3 regions of the Ferdinandcohnia sp. FSL W7-1320 genome follow, and region 1 is predicted to be linked to each of the others. Evidence: predicted binding sites of a transcription regulator. Region 1 holds the regulator's gene; each other region holds the start of a gene.
The links. Region 1 encodes Rex, which represses fermentation and respiration genes when NADH is low (regulators of the CRP and FNR family bind a similar motif). Its sites were predicted from a motif close to TTGTGAAATATTTCACAA; they were not measured.
Positions count from the first base shown of each region.

Region 2: a site for Rex is predicted at 1,854-1,871, ahead of NST91_RS18920 (DUF2249 domain-containing protein). Genes of this name have one in related genera too.
Region 3: a site for Rex is predicted at 1,670-1,687, ahead of pflB (formate C-acetyltransferase). Genes of this name have one in related genera too.

Region 1 covers NZ_JBBPAM010000001.1:320,200-324,487, forward strand. The annotation lists gene NST91_RS01635 (ABC-F family ATP-binding cassette domain-containing protein) at 1-1,394, opposite strand, end outside; gene moaC (cyclic pyranopterin monophosphate synthase MoaC) at 1,528-2,010, shown strand; gene NST91_RS01645 (redox-sensing transcriptional repressor Rex) at 2,039-2,698, shown strand; gene NST91_RS01650 (twin-arginine translocase TatA/TatE family subunit) at 2,734-2,925, shown strand; gene tatC (twin-arginine translocase subunit TatC) at 2,942-3,691, shown strand; one part of gene NST91_RS01660 (IS3 family transposase) at 3,759-4,288, opposite strand, start outside.
Region 2 covers NZ_JBBPAM010000001.1:3,833,248-3,837,535, reverse strand. The annotation lists gene NST91_RS18945 (heme-copper oxidase family protein) at 1-161, opposite strand, end outside; gene NST91_RS18940 (DUF2249 domain-containing protein) at 176-382, opposite strand; gene NST91_RS18935 (DUF2249 domain-containing protein) at 382-621, opposite strand; gene NST91_RS18930 (cyclic nucleotide-binding domain-containing protein) at 743-1,432, opposite strand; gene NST91_RS18925 (hypothetical protein) at 1,591-1,728, opposite strand; gene NST91_RS18920 (DUF2249 domain-containing protein) at 1,930-2,160, shown strand; gene NST91_RS18915 (molybdenum cofactor guanylyltransferase) at 2,310-2,915, shown strand; gene NST91_RS18910 (DUF5316 family protein) at 3,059-3,352, shown strand; gene NST91_RS18905 (TIGR04053 family radical SAM/SPASM domain-containing protein) at 3,688-4,288, shown strand, end outside.
Region 3 covers NZ_JBBPAM010000001.1:583,659-587,946, forward strand. The annotation lists gene NST91_RS02880 (excisionase family DNA-binding protein) at 1-145, shown strand, start outside; gene NST91_RS02885 (D-2-hydroxyacid dehydrogenase) at 208-1,164, opposite strand; gene pflB (formate C-acetyltransferase) at 1,809-4,037, shown strand; gene pflA (pyruvate formate-lyase-activating protein) at 4,067-4,288, shown strand, end outside.

The DNA.
Region 1 (4,288 bases):
TCCATCATTAGCTTCGAAAGGGCAAGTCTTGCTTTCTCGCCACCACTTAAGGTTGAAACGGTTTTTAACACATCATCCCCTGAGAAGAGAAAGTTTCCAAGAACCGTACGGATTTCTTTTTCAGTTTTAAGAGGGTATTCGTCCCATAATTCATTTAAAACTCGCTTGTTCGAGTTGAGGTCCGCTTGTTGTTGATCATAGTAACCGATGGTCACATGTGAACCAAAGCGAAATGTTCCCTCTACGTTGTCGAGTTTTTCAATAATTGCTTTTAGTAAGGTTGATTTTCCGATTCCGTTTGGACCCACTAAAGCAATGCTATCTTCACGGTAAATATTGAAATTAATATTTTTGATAATCGGTTTGCCTTTTTCGTACGAAACGGTGATATCTTTTGCACTTAGTACGTCATTTCCACTTTGCCTCTCGATTTCAAATCGGAAGGAAGCTGACTTTTCATCACCTAACGGCCTGTCCATTAGCTCCATTCTTTCAAGTTGCTTTCGTCTACTTTGGGCACGCTTGGTGGTTGAAGCTCGAACTAGGTTTTTTGCGATGAAATCCTTTAGCTTTTCCACTTCTTCTTGTTGTTTTTCATATTTTTTCAACTCAAGTTCATAGTTTTCAGCCTTGAGTTTTAAATAGTTGCTATAGTTACCGACATATCTGGTGCTTGTGTGTCTTGAAATTTCATAAACTTGGTTGACCACTTTATCAAGGAAGTATCGGTCATGGGATACGATTAATAGTGCTCCAGGATATCCTTGTAGATATTGTTCTAGCCACGTAAGTGTGTTGATATCAAGGTGGTTAGTTGGCTCGTCCAAGATTAACAGATCAGGCTTGGTTAGTAATAGTTTACAAAGGGCAAGGCGTGTCTTCTGACCGCCGCTTAAGCTGGATATTTTGGTTTGGTAGTCTTCTTCTGTAAAATTAAAACCATGTAGAATGGATCGAATATCAGCTTCGTATTGATAGCCTCCCTTTTCCTTAAAATCAACCTGTAGCTGATCATATTCTTCAAGTAATTTTTGGTAGTCAACCGGATTTTCAAAGAGGGATGGGTCTCCCATTTTAACCTCTAAGTCTCTAAGGTCTTTTTCAAGCTTTTGTAAGGAGGCAAAAACAGTTAGCATTTCCTCCCAGATGGTCAAACTCGATTCAAGTCCGGTGTTTTGAGCGAGGTAATCAATGGTAACACTTTTCGGTTTGATAATTTCACCGCCATCATGAGACATATGGCCAGCAATAATTTTTAAAAGTGTTGATTTTCCAGCACCGTTTCGTCCAACGATGGCAATACGGTCGCGAGTTTGTACTTCTAACTTTATATTCGATAATATAAGATCAGCAGCAAAATACTTTTTGAGCTGATTTACTTGTAGTAAAATCATGTTATTTCACCTCTTGTTTCTATCATCAGTGTATCTTATATTGTCTAATTAGAGCAACTGCAATGATATTGTTCACAGATGTATCAAAGACAGATGTGTTAAAATAGTGTATAGTTTATGGGAGGGTTTGTTTATGTCATCATTTACCCATTTTAATGAGCAAGGTCGTGCCAAGATGGTCGACATTACGGAAAAAGCAGATACTGTCCGTACAGCAATTGCAAAATCAAGTATTACTGTAAATAAAATCATTTATGAGCAAATAATAAATAATGAGGTTAGTAAGGGTGATGTCCTTGCTGTTTCTCAGGTTGCCGGGATTATGGCAGCCAAAAAGACGTCAGAGTTAATTCCGATGTGTCATCCATTGGCATTAAAGGGCGTTGATATACGTTTTAGCTGGACAATCCAAGATGAATATATTTTAAATATCACGGTTTCAGTTAAAACAAAGGGCAGTACAGGTGTCGAAATGGAAGCACTTACTGCTGCATCTGTTTGTGCGCTAACTGTCTATGATATGTGTAAAGCGGTTGATAAAGGAATGGTCATTGGACCAACTTATTTGGCTGAAAAAACAGGTGGAAAGAACGGAGATTTTATAAGGGAGCTATAGTTAGTTCCAAGTTAGTGGAGGAATTAAGGTGAATCTTGAACAATCAAAAATACCACAAGCAACTGCCAAAAGGCTGCCACTTTACTATCGATTTTTGAAAAATTTGCATGCCTCAGGAAAACAGAGGGTTTCATCTGCAGAACTAAGTGATGCGGTTAAGGTTGATTCCGCAACAATTAGGAGAGATTTTTCTTATTTCGGAGCATTGGGAAAAAAGGGGTATGGTTATAATGTCAATTATTTATTATCCTTTTTTAGTAAGACCTTAGATCAAGACGAGTTAACGAAGGTTACTTTAATCGGTGTAGGGAATTTAGGTACAGCATTTTTACATTATAATTTTTCAAAAAATAATAATACAAAAATTGAGCTTGCGTTTGATGTGGATTATAATAAGGTAGGTAGTAGTATTGGTGGAGTAAAGGTACACCATCTTGATGACCTGGAAAAAGAATTGCCTGATGATGTAACGGTGGCTATTCTAACGGTGCCGGTTGGGGCAGCTCAGTCGATTACAGACCGCTTGGTTAATAAAGGGATCAAGGGTATTCTTAATTTTACCCCAGCACGAATCAATGTGCCTGAACATATTCGGGTTCACCATATTGATTTGGCCGTAGAACTACAAGCCCTTGTATATTTCTTAAAGCATTATTCAAATGATTCAAATGATTCAAGTGAAGAATAATAATAGATCTTATAATTGTAGGGAGGTGACTTACAGTGGGAAGTCTTGGATTCGGTAGTATTTTATTGATTGTATTTGCAGCGTTATTAATCTTTGGACCGAAGAAGTTGCCTCAACTAGGAAAAGCAGCGGGTAATACATTGCGTGAGTTTAAAAACGCAACAAAAGGTTTAGCAGACGATGACGATGATGATGTTAAGAAGAATGAAACTCAAGATGTGAAGTAATGATAGGATGAGTCACATGAATGAAAAAGAAATGTCCGTCTATGATCATATTGGAGAGTTACGAAAACGACTGATCTACGTAGTCGTTTTCTTCTTCATTGTTGCATTAGGAAGCTTTTTTCTCGCAGAGCCAGTTATTCTCTATTTGCAAAATGCAGAGGAAGCAAAAGAGCTGACAATGAATGCTTTTCGTATGACAGATCCAATTAAAATCTATATGCAATTTGCTTTTATCATTGCCCTTGTTATCTCATCTCCTTTTCTACTTTATCAACTTTGGGCCTTCATCAGTCCTGGCTTATATGAAAAGGAAAGAAAGGTAACCTTGAGTTATATTCCGCTTTCGGTAATCCTTTTTCTAATAGGAGTTTCTTTCTCCTACTTTATTTTGTTCCCGTTTGTAGTGAACTTTATGACAAGGTTAGCGGAACGCCTTGATATAAATCAGGTGATTGGAATTAACGAATATTTTCAATTCCTGTTGCAATTGACTTTACCGTTTGGCTTTTTGTTTCAACTGCCGGTTATTGTGATGTTTTTAACAAGATTGGGAATAGTAACACCAATGTTTCTATCTAAAATACGAAAGTTCGCGTATTTTATTCTATTAGTCATCGGAGGTTTAATCACACCTCCTGAAATAATCTCGCATTTAATGGTTACAGTACCGTTATTCGGATTATATGAAATCAGTATTCTTGTATCAAAAAGTGCCTACAGGAAGGCACTAAAAGCAGAAATGGAAGCGGCAAATTCGATAGAGTAGGGAAATCTATAAAAAAAATAACCTCCGTTGTAATCTGTACCCCTTGTAAAGGACATTTTAAAAAAAGCTAGGCTACTTTAAGAAGATGATCTCTGTATTGAACAGGGGTCATCTTTTTCATATTCCATTGATATCTGTAGTGATTGTAGTAGTGGATGGCAGCTTTCACTTCTTGCTTAAGTTCTTTTAAAGTTTCACATGATTTTATATCAGCCAGGTCCTTAAAATGACCAAAGAATGATTCCTGTGGGGCGTTGTCCCAACAGTTACCTCTCCTAGACATTGATTGTTCCAATTTGAATTTTTTCACCAGCTTTTGATAAACAGGGCTGGTATAGTGACCTCCCTGATCAGAATGTATATAAGCTCCTTTAGCCAGTTTGATTCTCCTGTTTTTCTTTAACTTCTTAAGTGTATCCGTAGCGATATCTAAAGTAATTCGATCAGAGACCTGATGAGCTAAGACTTCATTGGTGGAAGCGTCAATAATGGTTGATAAATAAGCTTTTTTACCTTTTCCGAAATATAGGTAGGTTATATCCGTAAGAAGGACCTTGTGTGGGATTCCTTGTTTGAATTCCCTGTTAAGTAAGTTCG
Region 2 (4,288 bases), 3.5 Mb from region 1:
TGAGCTGATGATAGAATGGCAGGGGCCCTAAAGTTCCCATCAATCACCATATGTCCATTGAATAGCAGGATGACTTGGGATGTGACCAATGCCGCAACACTAAATAAAATGAAAGAAAGTGGTAGCCTGATATTTGTTTCATTTGATAATTGAGGTATCATGATCAAGCAGCTCCTTATTTTGTAATCTCAATTTGAAAGCCGCCTTCAGGATGTGGTTCTGTTATATGCTTGTAACCAAGTTCTTCAAGCTGTTCATATAAAAACATAGGTTTACGATCATTTATAATCGTCAATGTTTCACCTTTGTTTAGTTTCTCGAGAGCCTTTAACGTTCGCATCATTGGAGTTGGTGGCTCAAGACCTCGGTTATCTAATATCATTATTTGTCACCTCTTTTAGTAAAGGTAACCTTCCAATGTTTTTTATCAATTTGCTCTACCTCGTTTGAAAACCCTTTTGCCTTTAAAATAGGAAATAAAGGAGTCGGTTTGAATGGAGCATGTAAGATGAATGTATCTCCATTCTGTAGAGGTTTAACGGCTTCCATAATCTTTTGAAATGGCTCAATCTTATTTTTAAGATCTTCCCTAACATCTACTTCTACTACTTTTGATTCCACTTGAAAGTCCCCCTTATCAACGTTTATAAACTAATGATAATCATTTTCAATGAGAAACGTTGTGACCTGAATCACAAATGCAAATTTTATTTAGGATTGTCAATTAGGCTGAAAGTTAGTTTTAGAAAATCTCATCATGCAGTTTCATATGATCTAATAAGTAATAACCGTCTGTAGTCAAGTCAACAATATGCTTCTTTTTCAAAACAGAAATCGTTCGACTCACTGATTCACGAGTTGTTCCGATCATATTAGCGAGTTCTCGATTTGTAAAATGAGTTGTAAGTTTAAAGCGATTTCCAGTCTTTTCACCATTACTCCTACATAGACGAAGTAAAAGCATTATGATTTGTTCTTGGGTGCTTAACAAAATTTGTTCTTCTAGACGTTTTTGGAGGTCTATTATTTTTTCACCAAGCACTTTAAAAATTTTTATGCAAAGCTCAGGATTTTTTAGCAATATGTCTTCAAACTTATCAATGGGGGTGAAGATGATATTTGAATCCTCGATTACTTCGGCATGTGCGGGATATCCGCCTTTTCGAAAAAAGCCAGCATGAGGAAACATTTCTCCTGCTTCTAGAACAGAAACAATTTGTTCCTTCCCATGCATATCAGACTTGTAAATTTTTACTTTTCCAGATTGGATGAAAAATACACGATCAAGTGGATCGTCTTGCATAAAGATAAACATCTTTTGTTTATATAATCGTGACTGTGAAATTTCTACAATTGGGTCGAGTTCTTCTGATGTTAGTTCCCGAAACAAGGGTACTCCTTTCAATTGTTCACGAATCGATGGCAATCCCATCTGTCTCACTCCTTGTTCAAAATAAACTATATATGCGGTTACTCAACATTTAGTGTAACAATTCCACTTTTTAAAACAGTGATATAAATCATAGTCGGTGAGGATGACAACAATGTTCAAAAATTGGACACAAAAAAGCTAGGAGTCAAACTCCTAGCTTAGTTATCATGCTTTTCTTCAGCGCAATTAAAGCAAAGTATTCCATTTTTATCATCTAATACAACACCATTAATAAAACCATCTAAACAAAAAATATCTTTTTCACATTCCTTACATTTGCCTACAAATTCCTTCATGTGTTCACCCCGTTAATTCTTTTAAACTCCACAATCATGAAGAATGACAAGATGTTTACGTGGGATATTCATTTAATCTAATTATCGCATAGTTTTCGGAACATATGATAAAAAACATACGTAAATAGTGATTTGCTTCACAACATGGTCTAAAAAGACTCGGGTACAATGGACCCATAAATCAAAAGGAGGAATTTTAAAATGGTATTTGCAGCGAAAGTAAACGCACCAGATTATGCACCGAAGGATAAGCATCCAACAATCTTTAGAACATTTGATAGTTTACAACCAGGTGAAATCATGGAGCTATCAAATGACCACGATCCAAGACCACTCCAATACCAGTTTATGATCGAACGTGGTGACGCATTCACTTGGGAATACCTTGAACAGGGACCAGAAGTATGGCGCGTTGCAATCGGTAAAAAATAAAAAATCAATCGCAGATTCCAATCTCTTACATAGTGTAGGCATGGTCTTTAAAGGCTTTGTTTACACTTTTTTTGATTCATGATGAATTTTGTTTGGTAGGCTGTTTCATTCATGCTACTATGAAGAAAAAATCAAAAGGGTGTTTACTGATGAAAATCCCGACATTCATAGGTGTTCTTTTGGCTGGGGGGGAATCAAGGAGATTCGGAAGCCCTAAGGCATTTGCGCAATTTCAAAACAAATATTTTTACGAATATGCAGTTGATGCATTAAAAGATAACGTGGACCAACTTTATATTGTGAGCCATCCTGTATTAGAAGAGCAATTTCGAAACGAAGCCTCGATTTCCATAATTCAGGATTTACCTGAATTTCAGGGCAATGGACCACTCGCTGGCATATTCACAGTCATGCAGAAAACAAACTCAGATTGGTATGTAATTTTACCTTGTGATACTCCTTTTGTTACAGACAATCTAGTAAAGCAGCTTATTACTTTTACCAATGATCAAAGTATTGATGCAATCGTACCCATTATCAATGACAGACAACAGCCATTAATTGCCGTGTATCATGCTAGAGTCGCAAAAAAGATTGAACAATTACTTAAAGATAAAAAATTAAAAATGACACAGTTATTAGGCACTTGCAATGTAAAATTTGTTACCGACCAAGATCTTCAGCTACAAGGTATGGAATTTGAGAATATCAATAATAAAACTGAATATGAAAAAATAAACCATAAGCCGACTTGAGGATCACACGATATATGTCACAAAGACGTTGCCATATTACATCGCAACGTCTTTGTTATTATTATTCAAGTCTAACACTCATAATTTTCTGAAAAATGTGATAAAATAATAATATCTGAGCTATCTTTAAGGAGGGATTATGTTTGAGAGTAGGCTTAATTTTAGGTATAGTAACCTCTGGACTTCTACTATTAATTGGTTTGTCTACTCGTCAATTTGAAACTTATTCAGTTATTTCTGGGACTTTGGGTATAATATGTTTTTTACTTGCAGGAATTGTATCTGATACCTTTGTAAGTGGCGATCGTGCCAGAGCGAACTATTACACCGAAAGCAAAAAAGAACGCAAAACAAGAATTCGATATTCCTATTTGTTTTTCCTCTTGGGGGCTCCAAACCTACTTGTAGCTGTAGTGTTAACCCTCAATTACATTTAATTTCTTCAAAGAATATTTCTTCATTTCAATTTCATATATTTTTGTTGTCTAGCTCCATCGCCTACCCCCTTGAGGTCATAAGCCAATCAGTCAAGAAGGATAAAATGCATCCTTCTCGCCAGCTTTTCTTATGCTTTTCGGACTTGCACACGATGTGCTGGCGTCTACGTTTGCCACAGGACGTGGCAGTAGTAAGTAGACGTTCAATTTCAAGGTGCTTACGCTTTTCTTAATTTGTGAACAATTTTAAACACCTCCGTTTCCTGTGATGTACCTCACATTGCTCACTATTTTATAATGCTAAAATGTGTACATTAACAAGGGAGGTTTGCCTCATGTTTGAAAGAGACTATAACGAAGTTCCATTTATTGTGATTTGGGAGCTTACAAGGGCTTGCCAATTAAAATGTTTACATTGCCGTGCCGAAGCCCAGTATAAAAGAGACCCTAGAGAGCTTTCCTTTGAAGAGGGGAAAAAGCTAATCGACCAAATATATGAGATGAATAATCCGATGCTTGTATTCACAGGTGGGGACCCGTTAATGCGGACTGACGTTTATGACATTGCCGAATATGCAATTAAAAAAGGTGTGCGCGTTTCCATGACACCAAGTGCAACACCAAATGTAACAAAAGAAGCCATTCAAAAGGCGAAAGAAGTAGGATTAGCTCGCTGGGCATTTAGCTTAGATGGTCCAACTGCTGAAATTCATGACCATTTCCGCGGAACAAATGGTTCATTCGATTTAACAATGAGAGCCATTAAATATTTACATGAACTTGAAATTCCAATTCAAATCAACACTGTAATATCAAGATACAATGTCCATGCATTAGATGAAATGGCAAAATTAGTTGAGGACCTCGATTGTGTATTATGGAGCGTCTTTTTCCTAGTACCTACTGGTCGTGGAAAAGAAACGGATATGATTTCTC
Region 3 (4,288 bases), 260 kb from region 1:
TGCACTTTTCGATGGGGAACAATACTTATTAAATAAGGAACAATTCAACACTACCCTCGAGCAGCTTGAAAAATACAAAAAGCTCTACCTAGAATGGCTAAACGAACCCATCCCAGAAGATATTGATGTGAAGGATGAAGATTAAGGTGGAACACAGGGACAGGTCCCTTGTCCCACCATTTTTTTACAGGGGCAGTGTACTTGTCCCTAATACCCTTTCTTATAGTCCACGACATTCCTCGGCAGAACTCCGCCTTGAGCGTAGCTTTTTAGATTCGGGATAAAGATATCTTCAATGACACGTTTGGTGTAATGCTCTGTTGAACCAGACGTATGTGGTGTCACTATCACATTTTCAAAGTCCCACAGCGGGCTGTTTTCTTCAAGCGGTTCTTTTGTAAATACATCCAAACCTGCCCCAGCGATTTCTCCTGAGCGTAGTGCCTCAATTAAATCATCTTCAACAACAATTTCACCGCGTCCGATATTAATGAAAAATGCAGAAGACTTCATTTTTTTAAACTCTTCAGCCCCAAACAAATGATGCGTTTCATTAGTCAATGGCAAAGTTACTACGACATAATCACAATGAGGCAGAACATCAGACAGCTGGGCCGTTGTATACATCTCATCCACAAATTCCTCATCCCGGTCAGAGTGGCGAACCCCAATTACCTTCATACCAAAGGCCTTAGCAATCTTCGCCGTTTCCTTCCCAATATGACCGACACCTATAACCCCAATTGTCTTTTCATGAATTTCCAGATTCATATCGGCATGATGCCACTTTTTCTCTTGTTGATTACGGACATATGTATGTATTTTTCTCGTTAACCCGAGGATTAAGGCAAAAATAGTTTCTGAAATCGGATAGGCGTGAACTCCATTTGCGCTCGTCAGAACAATATTTTTCTGCTCCATTTCCTCAAGTGGCATACTATTGACACCAGCACTCCAGCTTTGTAACCAGCGAAGCTTTGAGTCAGCAAAAATGGAATGCTCCGCAATTTCTTTTTTCCAGCCAACAATAACCTCAGCATCTTTTAGATGATCTAACCAAACAGATGAATCTCGTCCCGCAACAATCTCCCAGTCAGGAACAATCTTTTTAATCTGATCCAAATGAAATTCTTCTATGTTTTGCGTAATAACTAGTTTTGCCATGTAAGTCCCACACCCCAATTTTTTATTTTTATCATAATACAGACTGGCACGTATTACCAGCCTCCGGTTCACAGGGACTGGTTCCGCGTCCCACCATATTTTTACAGGGACAAGGGACCTGTCCCTCCGTCCCATTTGTTTTAGTTGTTTGGTGGTACTCCAGCAGGATTGGAGTAACATCGCTATCCAGAAATTAGGAGGATGGAGGTATTCCAGTGGCGTTGGAGTATCATTATTACCCAGATATTAGGAAGGTGGTAGTAATCCAGCATCATTTGAGTAACATTAAAATCCAGAAATTAGGAGGATGGTGGTACTCCAACATCATTGGAGCAACATCAAAATCCAGAAATTAGGAAGATAATGATAATCCAGCCATATTGTAGTGTCACCACCTACCGAATCATAAGAAATTAATGGTACACAAGCCGGTTAGTTTTGCTCCGAGCAAGTAATTTTGACCAAATTTTGATGAAAATATGGCTAAAATGGTAATTCTATTTATTTGTGAAATATTTCACATGACATAAAACTTGTTCCGATGTATGATTGACTTGTAAGAAAGTTTGTTCAGTAGTGAACAAACTAAGTCTTAAAACAAACATATATGTAAACAACCTTTTATAGGATGGAGGTCATTGATGATGAAAGCATGGGATGGTTTTAAAGAAGGAAAATGGCAAAAGGACATTGATGTACGTGACTTCATAATAGAGAACTTTACACCATATGAGGGTGACGATGAATTTTTAGTGGGACCGACCGAAGCGACAAATACGCTATGGAAGCAGGTAATGGAGTTAACAAAGCAAGAGCTGGAAAATGGCGGCGTACTTGATATGGATACGAAAATTGTATCTACGATTACTTCACATGGTCCTGGTTACCTTGATCAGGAAAAGGAGAAAGTGGTTGGATTCCAAACGGATAAACCCTTTAAGCGCTCACTTCAACCGTTTGGTGGAATTAGAATGGCGGTTGATTCTGCGAAATCCTATGGGTTTGAAATAGACCAGGAGATTGTAAAGATCTTTACTGATTATCGAAAAACGCATAATCAAGGTGTATTTGATGCTTATACATCAGAAATGAGACTTGCGAGAAAAGCGGGTATTATTACAGGACTACCTGATGCATATGGTCGTGGAAGAATCATTGGTGATTATCGCAGGGTAGCCCTTTATGGTGTCGATAGACTCATTGAAGAAAAAAAGAAAGACCTTCTTGAAACTGGAAATGGAACCATGACTGACGACATCATTCGTGACAGAGAAGAACTTTCTGAACAAATTCGTGCACTACAGGAATTAAAGGAGCTAGCTGTCTCCTATGGCTATGACATTTCAGAACCGGCTACAAATGCAAGGGAAGCATTTCAATGGCTATACTTCGCGTATTTAGCAGCGATAAAAGAACAAAATGGGGCAGCGATGAGTTTAGGACGTGTGTCCACATTCCTAGATATCTATATTGAAAGAGACATTAAAAACGGCACTCTAACCGAGCAAGAAGCACAGGAAATTGTCGATCATTTTGTCATGAAACTGCGACTCGTTAAGTTTGCAAGAACACCAGATTACAATGAGCTATTTAGTGGTGACCCTACTTGGGTGACAGAATCTCTAGCAGGTGTTGCGCTTGATGGGCGTCCATTGGTTACAAAAAACTCATTCCGTTTCTTGCATACTCTAGACAATCTTGGACCAGCACCTGAACCAAACCTAACTGTACTTTGGTCAGTGAAGTTACCTGAAAACTATAAGAAATACTGCGCAAAAATGTCTATCAAAACAAGCTCCATTCAATATGAAAATGACGACATTATGCGAGAAACGTATGGGGACGACTATGGCATCGCGTGTTGTGTATCGGCGATGACAATTGGAAAGCAAATGCAATTTTTCGGAGCAAGAGCGAACCTAGCGAAAGCTTTAATCTACGCAATCAATGGTGGAATTGATGAAAAACTGAAAATCCAAGTTGGTCCGACATACTCACCAATTACCTCAGAGTATCTAGACTATGAGGAAGTTCTTGAAAAATATGACCTCATGCTTGAATGGCTTGCAGGACTTTATGTAAATACATTAAATATCATTCACTACATGCATGATAAATACAGCTATGAACGATTAGAAATGGCATTGCATGACCGTGAAATCTTACGAACAATGGCATGCGGAATCGCGGGGCTATCTGTGGTCGCTGATTCACTAAGTGCTATCAAACATGCTAAGGTTAAAACCATTCGGGATGAAAACGGAATTGTAGTAGATTACGAGACTGAAGGAGACTTCCCGAAATACGGAAACAATGATGATCGTGTTGACGACATCGCAGTTGAGCTTGTGAAGCGTTTTATGAATAAGATTAAAAAACATAAAACATACCGCGACTCTGTTCACACACAATCCATTTTAACCATCACATCTAATGTCGTGTATGGGAAAAAGACAGGAAACACACCTGATGGCCGTAAAGCTGGGGAACCATTTGCTCCTGGTGCTAATCCACTCCACGGCCGTGACACAAAGGGTACACTTGCTTCATTGAGTTCTGTCGCGAAGCTTCCATATGAATACGCGTTAGATGGAATCTCAAATACTTTCTCAATCGTACCGAGAGCTTTAGGAAGAGAGGAAGAAGCGAGAATTAGTAACCTAGCAGGTTTACTTGATGGATATATGATGAAAAAAGGTCACCATTTAAATGTGAACGTCTTTGACAGAGAAACATTAATGGATGCAATGGAACATCCGGAGTTATATCCGCAATTAACAATTCGTGTATCAGGTTATGCCGTGAACTTTATCAAACTAACAAGAGAACAACAAATTGATGTGATAAACCGAACATTCCACGAAACCATGTAAGGATGTAAGAAAAGAGGAGGACGATTAGCATGAACGGACGCATTCATTCCATTGAAACCTGTGGAACGGTAGATGGACCAGGACTACGTTATGTTATTTTCACTCAGGGGTGTTTGCTCCGTTGCCAGTTTTGTCATAACCCTGATACTTGGAAATTAAATATGGGGAAGGAAATGAGTGTTTCAGAGATTATCAATGATATCAAAACCTATCTTCCTTTTTTCCAAGCATCGGGCGGTGGTGTTACCGTA